4 regions of the Enterobacter cloacae complex sp. IR5418 genome follow, and region 1 is predicted to be linked to each of the others. Evidence: predicted binding sites of a transcription regulator. Region 1 holds the regulator's gene; each other region holds the start of a gene.
The links. Region 1 encodes PurR, which represses purine synthesis genes. Its sites were predicted from a motif close to CANGCAAACGTTTGCNTG; they were not measured.
Positions count from the first base shown of each region.

Region 1 (4,188 bases):
GTGGTAAAAGTAATGGGCTTCGCGTCCGGATGTGTCTCTTTTTTATGTGCTGGTTTAAGCCCGATTGCGGGCAGCATGAGCACCAGCGTGATGGCAAAGAGCGTGGCAAAAATGGCCTGCCAGTCGAAATGCGCCAGGATCCAGCTGCCCAGCAGCGGGGCGAGGGCCGGTGACAGGCCAACCAGCGGCATAATGGTGGCGAAAATGCGGTTAGTGCGCGAGGCCGGATAATAATCGGTCACCAGCGCCTGCCAGGTGACCGCTGCGGCACAGACGCCGACCGCCTGAATAAAGCGCAGCGCCAGTAGCCAGGCGGCATCGCGGACCCACAGCATACCCAGACAGCCTACGGCAAAAATCGCCAGCCCCAGCAACAGGACAGGTTTACGGCCAAAACGATCCGAGAGCGGCCCCCACAGCAATTGCGCAAAAGCAAAGCCGGCAAGGAACAAGCTTAAACTGGCGCTGATGGCGGCGGCAGGGGTTTGCAAATCTTCCTGCATCGCGGCGAACGCGGGCAGATACATATCGGTCGCCAAAAAGCCCAGCACGCTTAAGCCGCCGAGCCAGACTAAAAATCCTTTCCTGGGTTGCACTGTTTATTCTCCTGAGGAGGCAGGTGTACGTTGGCGCAGAGTGTAGGGAGTGCAAAGCGGCTTGTGAAACGCTAATATTTGGCGGGTCCATTCAAAAATTTTGCAGGCAAAAGATGTGGTCAGATTATTCCCTTGAAGTGGTCGATGCCGTGGCGCGTAACGGCAGCTTCACCGGTGCCGCCCAGGAGCTGCATCGCGTTCCTTCGGCTATCAGCTATACGGTGCGTCAGCTTGAAGCATGGCTGGCGGTCCCGCTGTTTGAGCGGCGTCATCGCGATGTAGAACTCACGCCTGCCGGAGCGTGGTTTTTGAAAGAAGGGCGGTCTGTTATCAAAAAAATGCAGATCACCCGCGAGCAGTGTCAGCAGATCGCCAACGGCTGGCGCGGGCATCTCTCAATCGCGGTAGATAATATCGTTAAGCCGGAACGGACCCGGCAGATGATCGTCGATTTTTATCGTCATTTTTCCGACGTCGAACTGCGTGTATCGCAGGAAGTGTTCAACGGCGTCTGGGACGCGCTGGCGGACGGCAGGGCAGAGATGGCGATTGGTGCAACCCAGGCGATCCCGGTTGGTGGGCGCTACGCGTTTCGCGACATGGGCATGCTGAGCTGGACCTGCGTAGTCGCGCGCGATCACCCGCTGGCGGCGCTGGAAGGGCCGTTGAGCGATGACACCTTGCGCAACTGGCCTTCGCTGGTGCTGGAAGATACTTCCCGTTCGCTGCCCAAGCGCATTACCTGGCTGCTGGATAATCAGCGCCGCGTGGTCGCGCCGGACTGGGAGTCGTCAGCCACCTGTCTGAGCGCGGGGCTGTGTGTTGGCATGGTGCCGGTGCATTTTGCGCGTCCGCGCATCGACGCGGGGGAGTGGGTGGCGCTGACGCTGGAAAATCCCTTCCCGGATGCTGCGTGCTGTCTGACGTGGCAGCAAAACGACGTCTCACCCGCCATGGCCTGGCTGCTGGATTATCTGGGTGACAGCGAAACGCTGAACCGGGAGTGGTTACGGGGGCCAGCATAGCTGACCCCGTAAAAGGATTAACGACGGTAGTCGCGGAACGGACCGTCCGCAACGGAACGGCGTTCAATCAGGCGCGGATGGACTTCAATGGACTGGGACTGTTCACGCTTGTTGACGATCCTGTCCATCAGCATATTGAAGGCCGTTTCACCCAGCGAATCTTTTGGCTGGTGAATGGTGGTCAGCGCCGGGGTAAAGAAGCGGGCGTTGCGCACGTTGTCATAGCCAATCACCGAGATGTCCTGCGGGACGCGCAGGCCGAGTTCATCTGCCGCGCAGAGCGCGCCCATCGCCATGATGTCGCCGCCGCAGAACACCGCGGTAGGGCGATGTGGCTGGGAGACGATCTGCTGCATGGCGCGATAGCCCGACTCCGGCTCAAAGTCGCCCTGAACAATCCAGTTTTCCGGTACGGTGATCAGCGCCTCTTCCATCGCTTTCATGAAACCGGCCAGACGGCCAGCACCGGTGTTACGCTCCAGCGGCCCCGGGATCACGCCAATCTCACGGTGACCACGCTCTACCAGGTAACGCCCCGCCATGTAACCGCCTTCAAAGGCGTTATCAATCACGGAGTCGGTGAAGTCTGCGCGGGCTTCGCCCCAGTCCATCACCACCATTGGAATGTGGCGATACTCTTCCAGCATGGAAAGGACCGACTCCGGGTATTCAGAGCACATGACCAGCAGACCGTCCACGCGCTTTTGCGCCATCATCGACAGGTAAGCGCGCTGTTTTTCAATGTTGTTCCACGCGTTGCCCAGAATCAGGGTATAGCCTTTCTGGAAGCAGTTTTTTTCTACGGCTTCGATGATTTCAGCAAAGTAGGCCGCTTCACTGCTGGTGGCCAGCAGGCCAATCGATTTGGTGTGATTAACCTTCAGGCTACGGGCGACCGCACTCGGCGAGTAGTGCAGTTCTTTGATTGCCGCCCAGACGGCATTACGTGTTTCTTCAGCGACAAAACGCGTTTTGTTAATAACATGTGATACGGTTGTAGTGGAAACGTTTGCGCGTTTTGCTACGTCTTTAATTGTTGCCATTAAATGTCACTCCAGACCATATCCTAAGCTCCTGAAAAATATGAAGGTAAACGTTTGCCTTCTCTCACCCTTATTACGCAAACATGAGTTGCGACACGCCGGGAAAACGACACAGGACGTCAGGAGGGGGTCAGTGGCCGGTACGCTAATAAATTTAGCGTGGAATTTTGTCCTATCTTGATGAAAAGGGGAAGAGGTAAAGTGGATATCCGTTTAAATCCTGGAAGATTTTTGACCTGAACTGTGTAAAAATGAGCAAGCTCACTTTTCGTAGGGTGAATAAAAGGAGAAAAATTGATGAGTACCGATCTGAAGTTTTCGCTGTTTACCACCATTGTTGTTCTTGCTCTTATCGTCGCCGGTGGATTAACGGCTGCGCTGCACTGATTTACACAGGGGGAGACGCTTCTCCCTCTCTTTCTGCAACTGTTCCTTCTCCGGCAAAAATCTTTTGCCAAAATGTTAACTTCTCATTTTTTGTGATTGATGTCATGCTTTTGACTTCTTAGTTCTGTGTCGTGTCAGGACACGGCATCCGGAGTTCATTCATGAAAATCAATTTTCCCCTGCTGGCCCTGGCGATTGGCGCTTTTGGGATTGGCACCACTGAATTTTCCCCAATGGGGTTACTGCCTGTTATCGCCCGGGGGGTGGACGTCTCTATCCCTGCGGCCGGTATGTTAATCAGCGCCTACGCGATCGGCGTGATGGTGGGCGCGCCGCTGATGACGCTGCTGCTTTCGCACCGTGCGCGCCGCAATGCGCTGATTTTCCTGATGGCAATTTTTACTCTCGGAAATGTGCTTTCCGCAATTTCGCCGGATTACACCACGCTGATGCTTTCCCGTATTCTGACCAGCCTCAACCATGGCGCCTTCTTCGGACTGGGCTCGGTTGTTGCTGCCAGCGTGGTGCCAAAACATAAGCAGGCCAGTGCGGTCGCCACCATGTTTATGGGCCTGACGATCGCTAATATCGGCGGCGTTCCGGCAGCCACCTGGCTGGGAGAAGCCATCGGCTGGCGTATGTCTTTCCTCGCCACCGCGGTGCTGGGCGTGGTCGCCATGGTCGCGCTGTTCTTCTCTTTGCCAAAGGGGAGTGCCGGAGAACGTCCGGAAGTGCGTAAGGAGCTGGCGGTGCTGATGCGTCCCCAGGTGCTCTCCGCGCTGCTCACCACGGTGCTGGGGGCGGGGGCGATGTTCACCCTTTATACCTATATCTCCCCGGTGCTGCACGATATTACCCACGCAACGCCACTCTATGTTACCGCGATGCTGGTGCTGATTGGCGTCGGTTTTTCGATTGGCAACTATCTCGGCGGGAAATTTGCCGACCGCTCCGTCAGCGGGACGTTGAAAGGCTTCTTAACCCTGCTGATTGTCATCATGGTCGCTATTCCGTGGCTGGCGCGTAACGAAGTGGGCGCTGCGATTGCCATGGTGGTGTGGGGCGCCGCAACCTTTGCCGTCGTGCCACCGTTGCAGATGCGCGTGATGCGCGTCGCGCACGAAGCGCCGGGGCTTT
Region 1 covers NZ_JBMKHS010000047.1:13,074-17,261, reverse strand. The annotation lists gene punC (purine nucleoside transporter PunC) at 1-596, opposite strand, end outside; gene punR (DNA-binding transcriptional activator PunR) at 710-1,621, shown strand; gene purR (HTH-type transcriptional repressor PurR) at 1,639-2,664, opposite strand; gene ACOTX7_RS21980 (YnhF family membrane protein) at 2,962-3,051, shown strand; gene ACOTX7_RS21975 (MFS transporter) at 3,213-4,188, shown strand, end outside.

Region 2 (4,188 bases), on a different contig from region 1:
TAGCTTTCAGCCAGCTGTTGCGCCTCGGTCGCCTCTTTTTCTTTCTCCAGCAGATATCCCACCAGGCTTATCTGGTACTTACGAATATTTTCCACGTAGGCATACGCTTCATGCCCGCGCGCATAGCCGTACGTCAGCTTCTGGTACCACTGTTTCTGGCTAAGCAGCGGCAGACGCTGTTTTACATCAGACCAGCTGTCCGGGTTACCTTTGGTTTTCGCCGTCAGCGCCCGCGCGTCGAGCATATGCGCATAGCCCATGTTATAGGCGGCCAGCGCAAACCAGATCCGCTCCCCTTCCGGGACCGTCTCCGGCACTTTCGCCATCATATCCTGTAAATACTGCGCACCGCCGCTGATGCTCTGTTCCGCATCGGTCCGGTCGCTGATGCCGAGGCTCTGGGCGGTATTTTTGGTCAGCATCATCAATCCGCGTACGCCTGTGGGGGAGGTAGCCTGAGCATCCCAGTGCGATTCCTGGTAGGAGATCGCCGCCAGCAGCTTCCAGTCAATCTCCTGGGCGTACTTCTCAAACAGCGGTTGCAGATCTGGCAGCACGCTGTCCACCGCGCGCAGGAAGGTGCGGGTGTCAACGTAATCAAAATCGTCACCGTGACCGAGATATTTCTCTTCCAGACGCGCCAGGGTGCCGTCTTCATTGATGGCATTAAAGAAATCGAGCATCGCCGCAGAGACGGTTTGATCGTCGTCTAACTGGGTAAACCAGGTCACCGGTTGTTCGTCGGTCACATCCAGAGCCACGGCGATTTCAGGATGAACGCGCTGGAAAAGGCTGATCGCCACCGAATCAGCAATGGTATAAGCCAGCTTTTTATCTTTTACCTGCTCCAGCAATTCGGTCGTACCGAGTTTAGGATCAACTGTCCAGCTGAGGTTCGGGTATTTTTTCTCTTTCAACGCCCGCAGATCGTCAATCACCACATGGCCTGGTGCAATGGTCAACTGCTGGTCGGTGATGTCGGCCAGTGAGCGCGGGCGCAGGCTACCCACACGATAAACCACCTGCTGCGACACGGAGTAATAGGTCGGGCCTGGCTGATAGTTTTTACTGCGTTCGCTGTTGTACACCAGACCCGCGGCGAGAATATCGGCACGGTTATGGTCCAAATCATCAAACAGCTGGTTGATGTTCTGCCGCACGGTAACGTTCAGCTTCACGCCCAGATAGTCCGCAAACAGCTGTGCCAGTTCGTAATCGAGACCAATGGTTTTGCCGTTGATATCGTCGTAAATAAGCGGGGAGGAGAGGGTACTGACGCGCAACTCCCCCCGCTCCTGAATGGCGGCGATACGGTTTTCGGCCTTGCCGAACCAGGGGATAGACGGCCAGAGGGCCACTGCCAGCAGCAACGTAACAATGCCGATGAGCAGATAATTAATCTTTAATTTTTTCAATTAGTTAATTCTCTGCGACGCCGGTTGCCTCAGTGTGCTGTAGTCATGTTAAGAGTAGAATTTGCCATTGATTGAGCGGCATTTTGCGCAAAGTAGCGCCAGTTGGCAACCAATTAGAGAGACAGGTCACATCTATTGTTAAATCGAAAGGTTGATTTTATTTCGACGCAAACGGTTTCGTCGGCGCTCAGGATTCTCTATAATGACGCCCGTTTTCCCCCCTTGCGCACACTGTAAGCGCCCCGGCGCTTCGAAGACGAGAGACTTATGATGGAAATTCTGCGTGGTTCGCCTGCACTGTCTGCCTTCCGTATTAACAAACTGCTGGCACGTTTTCAGGCGGCCGACCTTCCGGTAAGCAATATTTACGCTGAGTATGTCCATTTTGCTGACCTGAATGCCCCCCTGAATGCAGAGGAGCGCGTACAGCTGGAACGCCTGCTTAAATATGGTCCAAGCCTGAGCAGCCATACGCCGACCGGCAAACTGATCCTCGCCACGCCACGTCCTGGCACCATCTCCCCCTGGTCTTCCAAAGCAACTGATATCGCTCACAACTGCGGCCTGAGCCAGATAAACCGTCTGGAGCGCGGCGTGGCGTACTATGTGGAAGCGTCAACCCTGAGCGACGCGCAGTGGCAGGCCGTCGCGGCGGAGCTGCACGACCGCATGATGGAGAGCGTGTTCGACTCTCTGGAAGATGCGCAGAAACTGTTCTCTCACCATCAGCCTGCGCCGGTACAGAGCGTGGATCTGCTGGGGCAGGGGCGTCAGGCACTGATCGACGCTAACCTGCGTCTTGGTCTGGCACTCGCAGAAGATGAAATCGACTACCTTCAGGATGCATTCGTTAAGCTGAATCGCAACCCGAACGACATCGAACTGTATATGTTCGCGCAGGCCAACTCCGAGCACTGCCGCCATAAAATTTTCAACGCCGACTGGATTATCGACGGCGAACAGCAGCCGAAGTCGCTGTTCAAAATGATCAAAAACACCATGGAGCAAACCCCTGACCACGTGCTGTCTGCCTATAAAGACAACGCCGCGGTAATGGAGGGTTCCGAGGTGGGCCGCTTCTTCGCCGATCGCGAAGCAGGGCGCTATGACTTCCACCAGGAGCCTGCGCATATCCTGATGAAAGTGGAAACCCACAACCACCCGACGGCGATTTCTCCGTGGCCGGGTGCGGCGACCGGTTCCGGCGGTGAAATCCGTGACGAAGGTGCGACCGGTCGCGGCGCGAAACCAAAAGCGGGTCTGGTCGGTTTTTCCGTTTCTAACCTGCGAATTCCGGGCTTTGAACAGCCGTGGGAAGAAGATTTTGGCAAGCCAGAGCGCATTGTGACCGCGCTGGATATCATGACCGAAGGTCCCCTGGGCGGCGCGGCGTTCAACAACGAATTTGGTCGTCCGGCGCTGAACGGTTACTTCCGTACTTACGAAGAGAAAGTGGACAGCCACAACGGCGAAGAGCTGCGCGGCTACCACAAACCGATCATGCTGGCAGGCGGGATCGGCAACATTCGCGCCGATCACGTGCAGAAAGGCGAGATCGTCGTCGGCGCGAAGCTGATCGTGCTGGGCGGTCCGGCAATGAACATTGGTCTGGGCGGCGGGGCTGCCTCCTCTATGGCCTCCGGCCAGTCTGATGCGGATCTCGACTTCGCCTCCGTGCAGCGCGACAACCCGGAAATGGAGCGCCGCTGTCAGGAAGTGATCGACCGCTGCTGGCAGCTCGGCGATGCCAACCCAATTCTGTTCATCCACGACGTGGGCGCGGGTGGTCTCTCCAACGCGATGCCAGAACTGGTGAGCGACGGCGGTCGCGGCGGGCGCTTCAACCTGCGCGATATCCTGAGCGATGAGCCGGGCATGAGCCCGCTGGAAATCTGGTGTAACGAATCCCAGGAGCGCTACGTGCTGGCGGTTGCCGCCGATCAGCTGCCGCTGTTTGACGAGCTGTGCCGCCGCGAGCGCGCGCCGTATGCCGTCATCGGTGAAGCGACCCAAGAGCAGCACCTCACCTTAAGCGACACCCATTTTGACAACCAGCCGATCGATCTGCCGCTGGACGTGCTGCTCGGCAAAACACCGAAGATGACCCGCGACGTGACAACCCGTAAAGCGGCGGGCAAAGCGCTGGATCGCCAGGGCATCACCGTGTCTGAAGCGGTAAACCGCGTCCTGCACCTGCCTGCCGTGGCGGAGAAAACGTTCCTGGTGACCATCGGCGACCGTACCGTAACCGGTATGGTGTCACGCGACCAGATGGTTGGCCCGTGGCAGATCCCGGTGGCGAACTGCGCGGTGACTACCGCGAGCCTCGACAGCTACTACGGCGAAGCGATGGCCCTGGGCGAACGTACGCCGGTGGCCCTGCTGGACTTCGCCGCGTCTGCCCGTCTGGCGGTCGGTGAAGCGCTGACCAACATCGCCGCGACGCAGATTGGCGATATCAAACGTATCAAACTTTCCGCGAACTGGATGGCCGCAGCCGGTCACCCTGGCGAAGATGCTGGCCTGTATGAAGCCGTGAAAGCGGTGGGTGAGGAGCTGTGTCCAGCCCTCGGCCTGACCATTCCGGTGGGTAAAGACTCCATGTCGATGAAAACCCGCTGGCAGGAAGGCAGCGAGCAGCGCGAGATGACCTCTCCGCTGTCGCTGGTGATCACCGCGTTTGCCCGCGTGGAAGACGTGCGTCATACCGTTACGCCACAGCTTGTGACCGAAGACAACGCCCTGCTGCTGATTGACCTGGGTAAAGGTCATA
Region 2 covers NZ_JBMKHS010000001.1:337,185-341,372, reverse strand. The annotation lists gene mltF (membrane-bound lytic murein transglycosylase MltF) at 1-1,415, opposite strand, end outside; gene purL (phosphoribosylformylglycinamidine synthase) at 1,683-4,188, shown strand, end outside.
Region 2: the regulator PurR is predicted to act here: its motif matches at 1,580-1,597, upstream of purL (phosphoribosylformylglycinamidine synthase).

Region 3 (4,188 bases), on a different contig from region 1:
GGAAAAATGCGGTGAGAAATTCGAGAACCCGGTTTACTGGGGCGTGGATCTCTCCTCCGAGCACGAACGTTATCTGGCAGAGAAGCACTTCAAAGCACCGGTTGTAGTGAAAAACTATCCGAAAGACATTAAGGCGTTCTATATGCGTCTTAACGAAGACGGGAAAACCGTTGCCGCGATGGACGTCCTGGCGCCGGGCATCGGTGAGATCATCGGTGGCTCCCAGCGTGAAGAGCGTCTGGACGTGCTGGACGCGCGTATGCAGGAAATGGGTCTGAACCCGGCGGACTACAGCTGGTATCGCGATCTGCGTCGCTACGGCACCGTTCCGCACTCCGGCTTTGGCCTAGGCTTCGAACGTCTGATTGCCTACGTAACAGGTGTACAGAACGTACGTGATGTAATTCCATTCCCACGCACACCGCGTAACGCAAGTTTCTAACCGACCTCATCATTCATGGCCAGCAAATGCTGGCCATTATTTTATCCTGCAATGTCAGTTTTCGTCAGTCAAAAGTAAGCATCTTTAAACCACAACCCCGCGATAACCTCTACCTGTTACGTTTTGTTTCCATGAAATATCTGTGGACAAAAAATTAACCTCATTCTTATTGCGCCTAATACAATTCTCATCGATAGCATAAAAAACAACCAATTTCACAGCCATCTGGACGGCTTTTTTTGCTCATAAGAAAAATTGCGCCGTTTAATTTCTGTTTATATGAAAGACCTTTAGCTAAATTAAACATAAGGAAATCATATATATAAGAATAAAGCGGGTGTTTATTTCGCCAGGGAGCACTAAAATTTGAGGTGCTTCACAAAGTTCCTAAAAATACACATTTAGTTACACATATTTTCTTTTAGAAACTGAATCTTGAAGATTGTAGCACTTTCAGTGTAGCGAAACGGTTCTATGAATGGAAAGATGCCTGTCAGACACATAAAGACACCTAACTCTCATCAATAGTTCCGGAAATATTTATTGACAGAATTTATTGACGGCAGTGGCGAGTGTCATAAAAAAACCAATGAGGGTAATAAATAATGATGAAGCGCAATATCCTGGCAGTGGTAGTCCCTGCCCTGCTGGTAGCCGGTGCAGCAAACGCTGCTGAAATCTATAACAAAGACGGCAACAAATTAGATCTTTACGGGAAAGCAGTTGGCCTGCATTACTTCTCTGACAGTGATGGCAACGATGGCGACAACACTTATGCGCGTCTGGGCTTCAAAGGCGAAACTCAGATCAACGATCAGCTGACTGGCTACGGTCAGTGGGAATACAACTTCCAGGGTAACAACTCTGAAGGCGCTGATGCCCAGAACGGCAACAAAACCCGTCTGGCATTCGCAGGTCTGAAATTCGGTGACGCAGGCTCCTTCGACTACGGTCGTAACTACGGCCTGGTCTATGACGCAATCGGCATCACCGATATGCTGCCTGAGTTTGGTGGTGACACCGGCGCAACCGATAACTTCTTCTCTGGCCGTACCGGTGGTCTGGCGACTTACCGTAACAGCAACTTCTTCGGCCTGGTTGATGGTCTGAACTTTGGCGTTCAGTACCTGGGTAAAAACGACCGTGATATCGCAGTACGTTCCAACGGCGACGGCTGGGCAACCTCTCTGAGCTATGATTTCGAAGGCTTCGGCATTGTCGGTGCTTATGGCGCCGCTGACCGTACCAACAACCAGCAGACGCTGGATTGGGGTAAAGGCGACAAAGCTGAGCAGTGGGCTACTGGTCTGAAATACGACGCAAACAACATCTACCTGGCAGCTGTATACGGCGAAATGCGTAACGCCGCGCGTCTGAGCAACAGAGGTTTCGCTAACAAGTCTCAGGACTTCTCCGTTGTGGCTCAGTACCAGTTCGACTTCGGCCTGCGTCCGTCCATCGCTTACTACAAATCTAAAGCGAAAGACGTAGAAGGTATCGGTGACGAAGACTACATCAACTACATCGACGTTGGTGCGACATACTACTTCAACAAAAACATGTCCACCTATGTTGACTACCAGATCAACCAGCTGAAAGACGACAACAAGCTGGGCATCAACAACGACGACATCGTGGCTCTGGGTCTGGTTTACCAGTTCTAATCAGCACACCTCGTTGTTATATGCTTAATGAACAGGGCTTCGGCCCTGTTTTTTTTATTCCTGAGAGGAAAAAATAGCGACTTTTGAAAAGCCGCACGCTTTTCGTCGCAAACGGTTGGCATTTTGTAAATCTACCGTTAACCTGATAGCGGATTTCACTTCTGTAATCACAATGGAACTTCGTCATGTTTGAGAACATTACTGCCGCTCCTGCCGACCCAATTCTGGGCCTGGCCGATCTGTTTCGTGCCGACGACCGCCCTGGCAAAATCAACCTGGGTATTGGTGTATATAAAGATGAAACCGGCAAAACTCCGGTACTGACCAGTGTAAAAAAAGCTGAGCAGTATCTGCTGGAAAACGAAACCACCAAAAACTACCTCGGTATTGATGGTATCCCTGAATTTGGTCGCTGCACCCAGGAGCTGCTGTTCGGCAAAGGCAGCACCATTGTGAGCGAAAAACGCGCCCGCACGGCGCAGACTCCAGGCGGTACCGGCGCACTCCGCGTGGCGGCAGATTTCCTGGCGAAAAATACCGCCGTGAAACGCGTGTGGGTCAGTAACCCTAGCTGGCCGAACCACAAGAGCGTGTTCAATTCTGCGGGTCTGGAAGTACGTGAATATGCCTACTACGACGCGGCAAATCACTCTCTCGACTTTGACGGCCTGCTGGCAAGCCTGAGCGAAGCCCAGGCGGGCGACGTGGTGCTGTTCCACGGTTGCTGCCACAACCCAACCGGTATCGATCCTACGCTTGAGCAGTGGGAACAGCTGGCTAAGCTGTCCTTTGAAAAAGGCTGGCTGCCGCTGTTCGACTTTGCTTACCAGGGCTTTGCCCGTGGTCTGGAAGAGGATGCTGAAGGACTGCGCGCATTCGCCGCCGTGCATCAGGAGCTGATTGTCGCAAGCTCCTATTCCAAGAACTTTGGCCTGTATAACGAGCGTGTCGGTGCCTGTACGCTGGTGGCCGCTGACGATCAAACCGTCGATCGCGCATTCAGCCAGATGAAGTCCGTGATCCGCGCTAACTACTCCAACCCACCCGCACACGGTGCGTCTGTGGTCGCGACGATCCTGAGCAACGATGCGCTGCGCGCAATCTGGGAACAAGAGCTGAACGATATGCGTCAGCGCATTCAGCGCATGCGTCTGCTGTTTGTGAACACGCTGGCAGAGAAAGGTGCTGACCGTGACTTCAGCTTCATCATCAAGCAGAACGGCATGTTCTCCTTCAGCGGTCTGACCAAAGAGCAGGTGCTGCGCCTGCGTGAAGAGTTTGGCGTGTATGCCGTTGCCTCTGGCCGCGTAAACGTTGCAGGTATGACGCCTGACAACATGGCACCACTGTGCGAAGCCATTGTCGCAGTGCTGTAACCTGCACCCACAAAAAAGCCTGCATCGCGCAGGCTTTTTTATTTAACCAGGTTTACCAGACAGGCATTTCATCCTGAAGGAACGGGTTATGCAACCGCTCATCGCCCAGCGTCGACATCGGGCCGTGTCCAGGAATAAACGTCACATCATCACCCAGCGGCAATAACTTCTGCTTGATCGACTGAATCAGCTGACCGTGATCGCCGCGCGGGAAATCGCTGCGTCCTACGCCCCCTTTGAAAATCACGTCACCGGAAATCAGCAGGCGCGAAGCGTCATCAAAGAAGACAATATGACCGGGGGTATGCCCGGGGCAATGCAACACCTGTAAAGTTACATTCCCCACGTTAACGCGATCGCCTTCGTTCAGCCAGCGGTCCGGTGTCAGTGGCTGACAGTCTTCCAGGCCAAACATACGGCTTTGGGCAGGTAGCCCCTGTAGCCAGAACTCATCTTCTTTTTCCGGACCGATAATCGGCACACCGTAGTGTTCAGCCAGTTCAGCCGCTGCACCCACATGGTCAAGATGACCATGGGTCAGTAAAATCTGCATCAGCGTCACACCGCTGGCAGCGACTTCCTGCTTGATTGTCTCAGCGTCTCCGCCAGGATCGACAAGCGCGGCCAGTTTAGTTTGTTCACACCAGATCAATGAACAGTTCTGTGAGAACGCGGTAACCGGAATAATACGATAGTTCATACTGCT
Region 3 covers NZ_JBMKHS010000012.1:79,964-84,151, forward strand. The annotation lists gene asnS (asparagine--tRNA ligase) at 1-442, shown strand, start outside; gene ompF (porin OmpF) at 1,048-2,106, shown strand; gene ACOTX7_RS11925 (amino acid aminotransferase) at 2,292-3,482, shown strand; gene ACOTX7_RS11930 (MBL fold metallo-hydrolase) at 3,535-4,182, opposite strand.
Region 3: the regulator PurR is predicted to act here: its motif matches at 2,211-2,228, upstream of ACOTX7_RS11925 (amino acid aminotransferase).

Region 4 (4,188 bases), on a different contig from region 1:
CGCGGGTCTGCATCGCCATGCGCAGCGCGGTGTTACCGGCGGCATCTTTCGATACGCCGATAATACGGCCTGGCATGGAACGTTTAAATTCATCTTTCGCGCCAAAGAACGCCGCGTGCGGGCCGCCGTAGCCCATCGGCACGCCGAAACGCTGGGCTGAGCCGAAGACAATGTCCGCGCCCTGCTTGCCCGGCGCCGTCAGCAGCACCAGCGCCATAAAATCGGCGGCGACGCTGACGATCACTTTGCGGGATTTCAGCTCGGCAATCAGCGCGCTGTAGTCGTGCACTTCACCGGTGGTACCCACCTGCTGTAACAGCACGCCGAAAACGTCCTGGTGATCCAGCACCTTATCAGCGTCGTCGACAATCACCTCAAAGCCGAAGGTTTCCGCGCGGGTGCGCACCACGTCCAGCGTCTGCGGATGCACGTCCGCCGCAACGAAGAAGCGGTTGGCGTTTTTCAGCTTGCTCACGCGCTTCGCCATTGCCATCGCTTCGGCGGCGGCGGTGGCTTCATCCAGCAGTGAGGCGGAAGCAATGTCCATACCGGTCAGATCCAGCGTCACCTGCTGGAAGTTCAGCAACGCTTCCAGACGGCCCTGGGAGACTTCTGGCTGATACGGGGTGTAAGCGGTGTACCAGCCCGGGTTTTCCAGCATGTTGCGCAGGATCACCGGGGGTAACTGCACGTTGGTGTAGCCCATGCCAATGTAAGACTTATAGCGCTTGTTCAGGCCCGCGATAGCCTTCAGCTCCGCCAGCGCGGCGAACTCCGTGGTGGAATCGCCTACCTGCGGCGGCGTGGCAAGCTGGATGTCTTTTGGCACGATCTGGCCGATCAGTGCCTTTAATGAATCCGCGCCAACTGTCTTTAGCATCTCCTGCTGTTGCTGAGCATCCGGCCCAATGTGACGTTCAATGAAGGCGCCACGGTTTTCAAGCTGGCTTAAAGTCTGTGTCATGAGCGATGGTTCCTGAAACGTGCAGTGAATCGTAGTTATCTGTAACGCTGTTGCCCGGTGGCGCTAACGCTTACCGGGCCTACGTTGACTACCCTCTCCCCAAAGGGGAGAGGGTAATGGCTTATTCGTCTTCCAGTAGTGCTTCGTACGCGGTCGCATCCAGCAGCGCGGCAACCTGCGCTTCGTCGCTGGCTTTGATCTTGAAGATCCAGCCACCTTCATACGGCTCGCTGTTCACCAGCTCCGGGGAGTCGCTCAGCGCGTCGTTCACGGCAACAATTTCACCGCTCACCGGGGCGTAGATGTCAGAAGCCGCTTTCACGGATTCCGCCACCGCACAGTCGTCGCCTGCGCTTACGGTTGCGCCCACTTCCGGCAGATCAACAAACACCATGTCGCCCAGCAGCTCCTGCGCGTGCTCGGTGATCCCAACGGTGTAAGTGCCGTCCGCCTCTTTGCGCAGCCACTCGTGTTCTTTGCTGTATTTCAGTTCTGCTGGCACATTGCTCATTGAAGTTCTCCTGATAAAAATAGTTAGGCGACCGGCTTACCGGCGCGAACAAAAATCGGTTTGGTCACGTTGACCGGCATTTCGCGGTTGCGGATCTGCACCACCGCCGTTTCGCCAATGCCCGCTGGCACGCGTGCCAGGGCAATACTGTAGCCGAGCGTCGGGGAGAACGTTCCGCTGGTGATCACGCCTTCGCGATGATTGCCATCGGCATCGGTGAAGCGCACCGGCAGCTCGCCGCGCAGAACGCCTTTTTCTTTCATCACCAGACCAACCAGCTGTTCAGTGCCCTTCTCACGCTGCATCTCCAGCGCTTCACGACCAATGAAGTCACGGTCAGCCGGTTCCCACGCGATGGTCCAGCCCATGTTGGCGGCCAGCGGAGAGACACCTTCGTCCATCTCCTGACCGTAAAGGTTCATACCCGCTTCCAGGCGCAGCGTATCGCGCGCGCCCAGGCCCGCAGGCTTCACGCCCGCTTCCACCAGCGCACGCCAGAAATCGGCCGCTTTCTCATTCGGCATGGCAATTTCATAGCCCGCTTCACCGGTGTAGCCGGTGGTGGCAATAAACAGATCGCCCGCCTGCACGCCGAAGAACGGCTTCATGCCTTCGGTGGCTTTGCGCTGCTCGTCGCTGAACAGAGAGGCGGCTTTCGCCTGGGCGTTTGGCCCCTGCACCGCAATCAGCGACAGATCGTCACGGACGGTAATGTCGATGGCGTAAGGTTCAGCGTGTTGGGAAATCCAGGAGAAGTCTTTTTCGCGGGTGGCGGAGTTTACAACGAGGCGGAAGAAATCTTCGGTGAAGTAGTAGACGATAAGGTCGTCAATTACGCCACCCGAGGCATTGAGCATGCCGGTGTAGAGCGCTTTGCCCGGCGTCTTCAGTTTAGCGACGTCATTTGCCAGCAGATAACGCAAAAACTCCCGGGTGCGGCTTCCACGCAGGTCGACAATCGTCATGTGAGACACGTCGAACATACCGGCATCGGTGCGCACCGCGTGGTGCTCATCAATCTGCGAGCCGTAGTGCAGCGGCATCATCCAGCCGTGGAAGTCCACCATGCGGGCGCCGCATAACACGTGCTGTTCGTACAAAGGAGTCTGTTGAGCCATCTTTTCCTCGTTGAAAAATTCACCGTGAAACCCGGTGTCGGCCTCGCGATCGGGGGCCGACGCAAACGTTCTCTTTTACCTGAACTTACCACCGAAACCGGCGGTTAACCATAAGGTAAAACGGGTCATCACATTAGCTTATGACTAAAAAACGCTGAAAAGCCTACAGAATTATTCACTGGGAAAATGCGATTAGACCCGCATAAAATTAACAATGATCTAACAGGATTTAGCAGATGGTGACATTTCGTGCGGAAAAACGGGCCGAATTTCCGTAACATAAAAACAGTAAGATTAGATTTTCTAATGCGAAAAATGACGTGAAATTAGATTATTTCAAACGAGGAAATTTCCCCGGCGCGGAGGCCGGGAAAATAAAGTGTGACGGGGATCGAGATTAGCGTAACCAGTCGGGAAGATCGTTGAGGCCCATTGCCTGACGGAGAAGCTGCGGTTTTACGCCGGGAAGGGTATCGGCCAGCTTGAGGCCGATATCGCGCAGCAGTTTTTTCGCCGGATTTGCTCCAGCAAACAGCTCGCGGAAGCCCTGCATACTCGCCAGCATCATCGCCGCGCTGTGTTTGCGGCTGCGCTCGTAACGACGCAGATACAGATGCTGTCCAATGTCTTTGCCTTCCCGATGCAGACGACGCAGCTCTTCAACCAGCTCCGCCGCGTCCATAAAGCCGAGGTTCACCCCCTGCCCGGCCAGCGGATGAATGGTATGCGCCGCATCGCCCACCAGCGCCAGACGGTGCGCCGCAAACTGACGCGCGTAGCGACCGGTTAACGGAAACGTCTGGCGTTCGCTTTCAAGCGAGCACAGTCCCAGACGGTTATCAAACGCCACGCATAGTGCCTGACTGAAGGCATCCGGTGTCGCCTCCTGCATCTGCTGCGCTTTCTCCGGCTCTAAGGACCAGACGATGGAGCAAAGATGCGGATCGGCAAGCGGCAGGAAGGCCAGAATGCCGTCATTATGGAAAATCTGGCGCGCCACGCCGCCGTGCGGCTCTTCGGTGCGGATTGTGGCCACCAACGCGTGATGGCGGTAATCCCAGAAGGTCAGCGGAATATCGGCTTTGTTACGCAGCCAGGAATTGGCGCCGTCGGCGCCCACCACCAGACGCGCGGTCAGCATGTCGCCGCTTTCAAGGGTGATAAACGCGTCGTTTTCGCCCCACGCCACCTGCTGAAGCTTCGCGGGGGCAATCAGCGTGATGTCGCTGCCCTGCTGCGCTTTACGCCACAGGGCGTGGTGGATCACCGCGTTCTCGATGATATGTCCGAGGTGGCTGTAGCCCATGCTTTCATCGTCAAACGCGATGTGACCAAAGCTGTCTTTGTCCCACACTTCCATCCCGTGATAGCAACTGGCACGCTGCGCCACGATCTCAGACCAGACGCCGAGGTGCGTCAGTAACTTTTCGCTGGCCGCGTTGATCGCCGAGACGCGCAGCGCTGGCGGTGCATCCTGCGCCACAGGCTGCGGCGCGTTTTGCTCAAGCACGGCCACGCGCAGGCCACTGCCCTGTAAACCACAGGCCAGCGCCAGTCCTACCATTCCGCCGCCTACAATGGCGACATCAACATTT
Region 4 covers NZ_JBMKHS010000018.1:25,630-29,817, forward strand. The annotation lists gene gcvP (aminomethyl-transferring glycine dehydrogenase) at 1-964, opposite strand, end outside; gene gcvH (glycine cleavage system protein GcvH) at 1,086-1,475, opposite strand; gene gcvT (glycine cleavage system aminomethyltransferase GcvT) at 1,499-2,593, opposite strand; gene ubiI (FAD-dependent 2-octaprenylphenol hydroxylase) at 2,991-4,188, opposite strand, start outside.
Region 4: the regulator PurR is predicted to act here: its motif matches at 2,652-2,669, upstream of gcvT (glycine cleavage system aminomethyltransferase GcvT).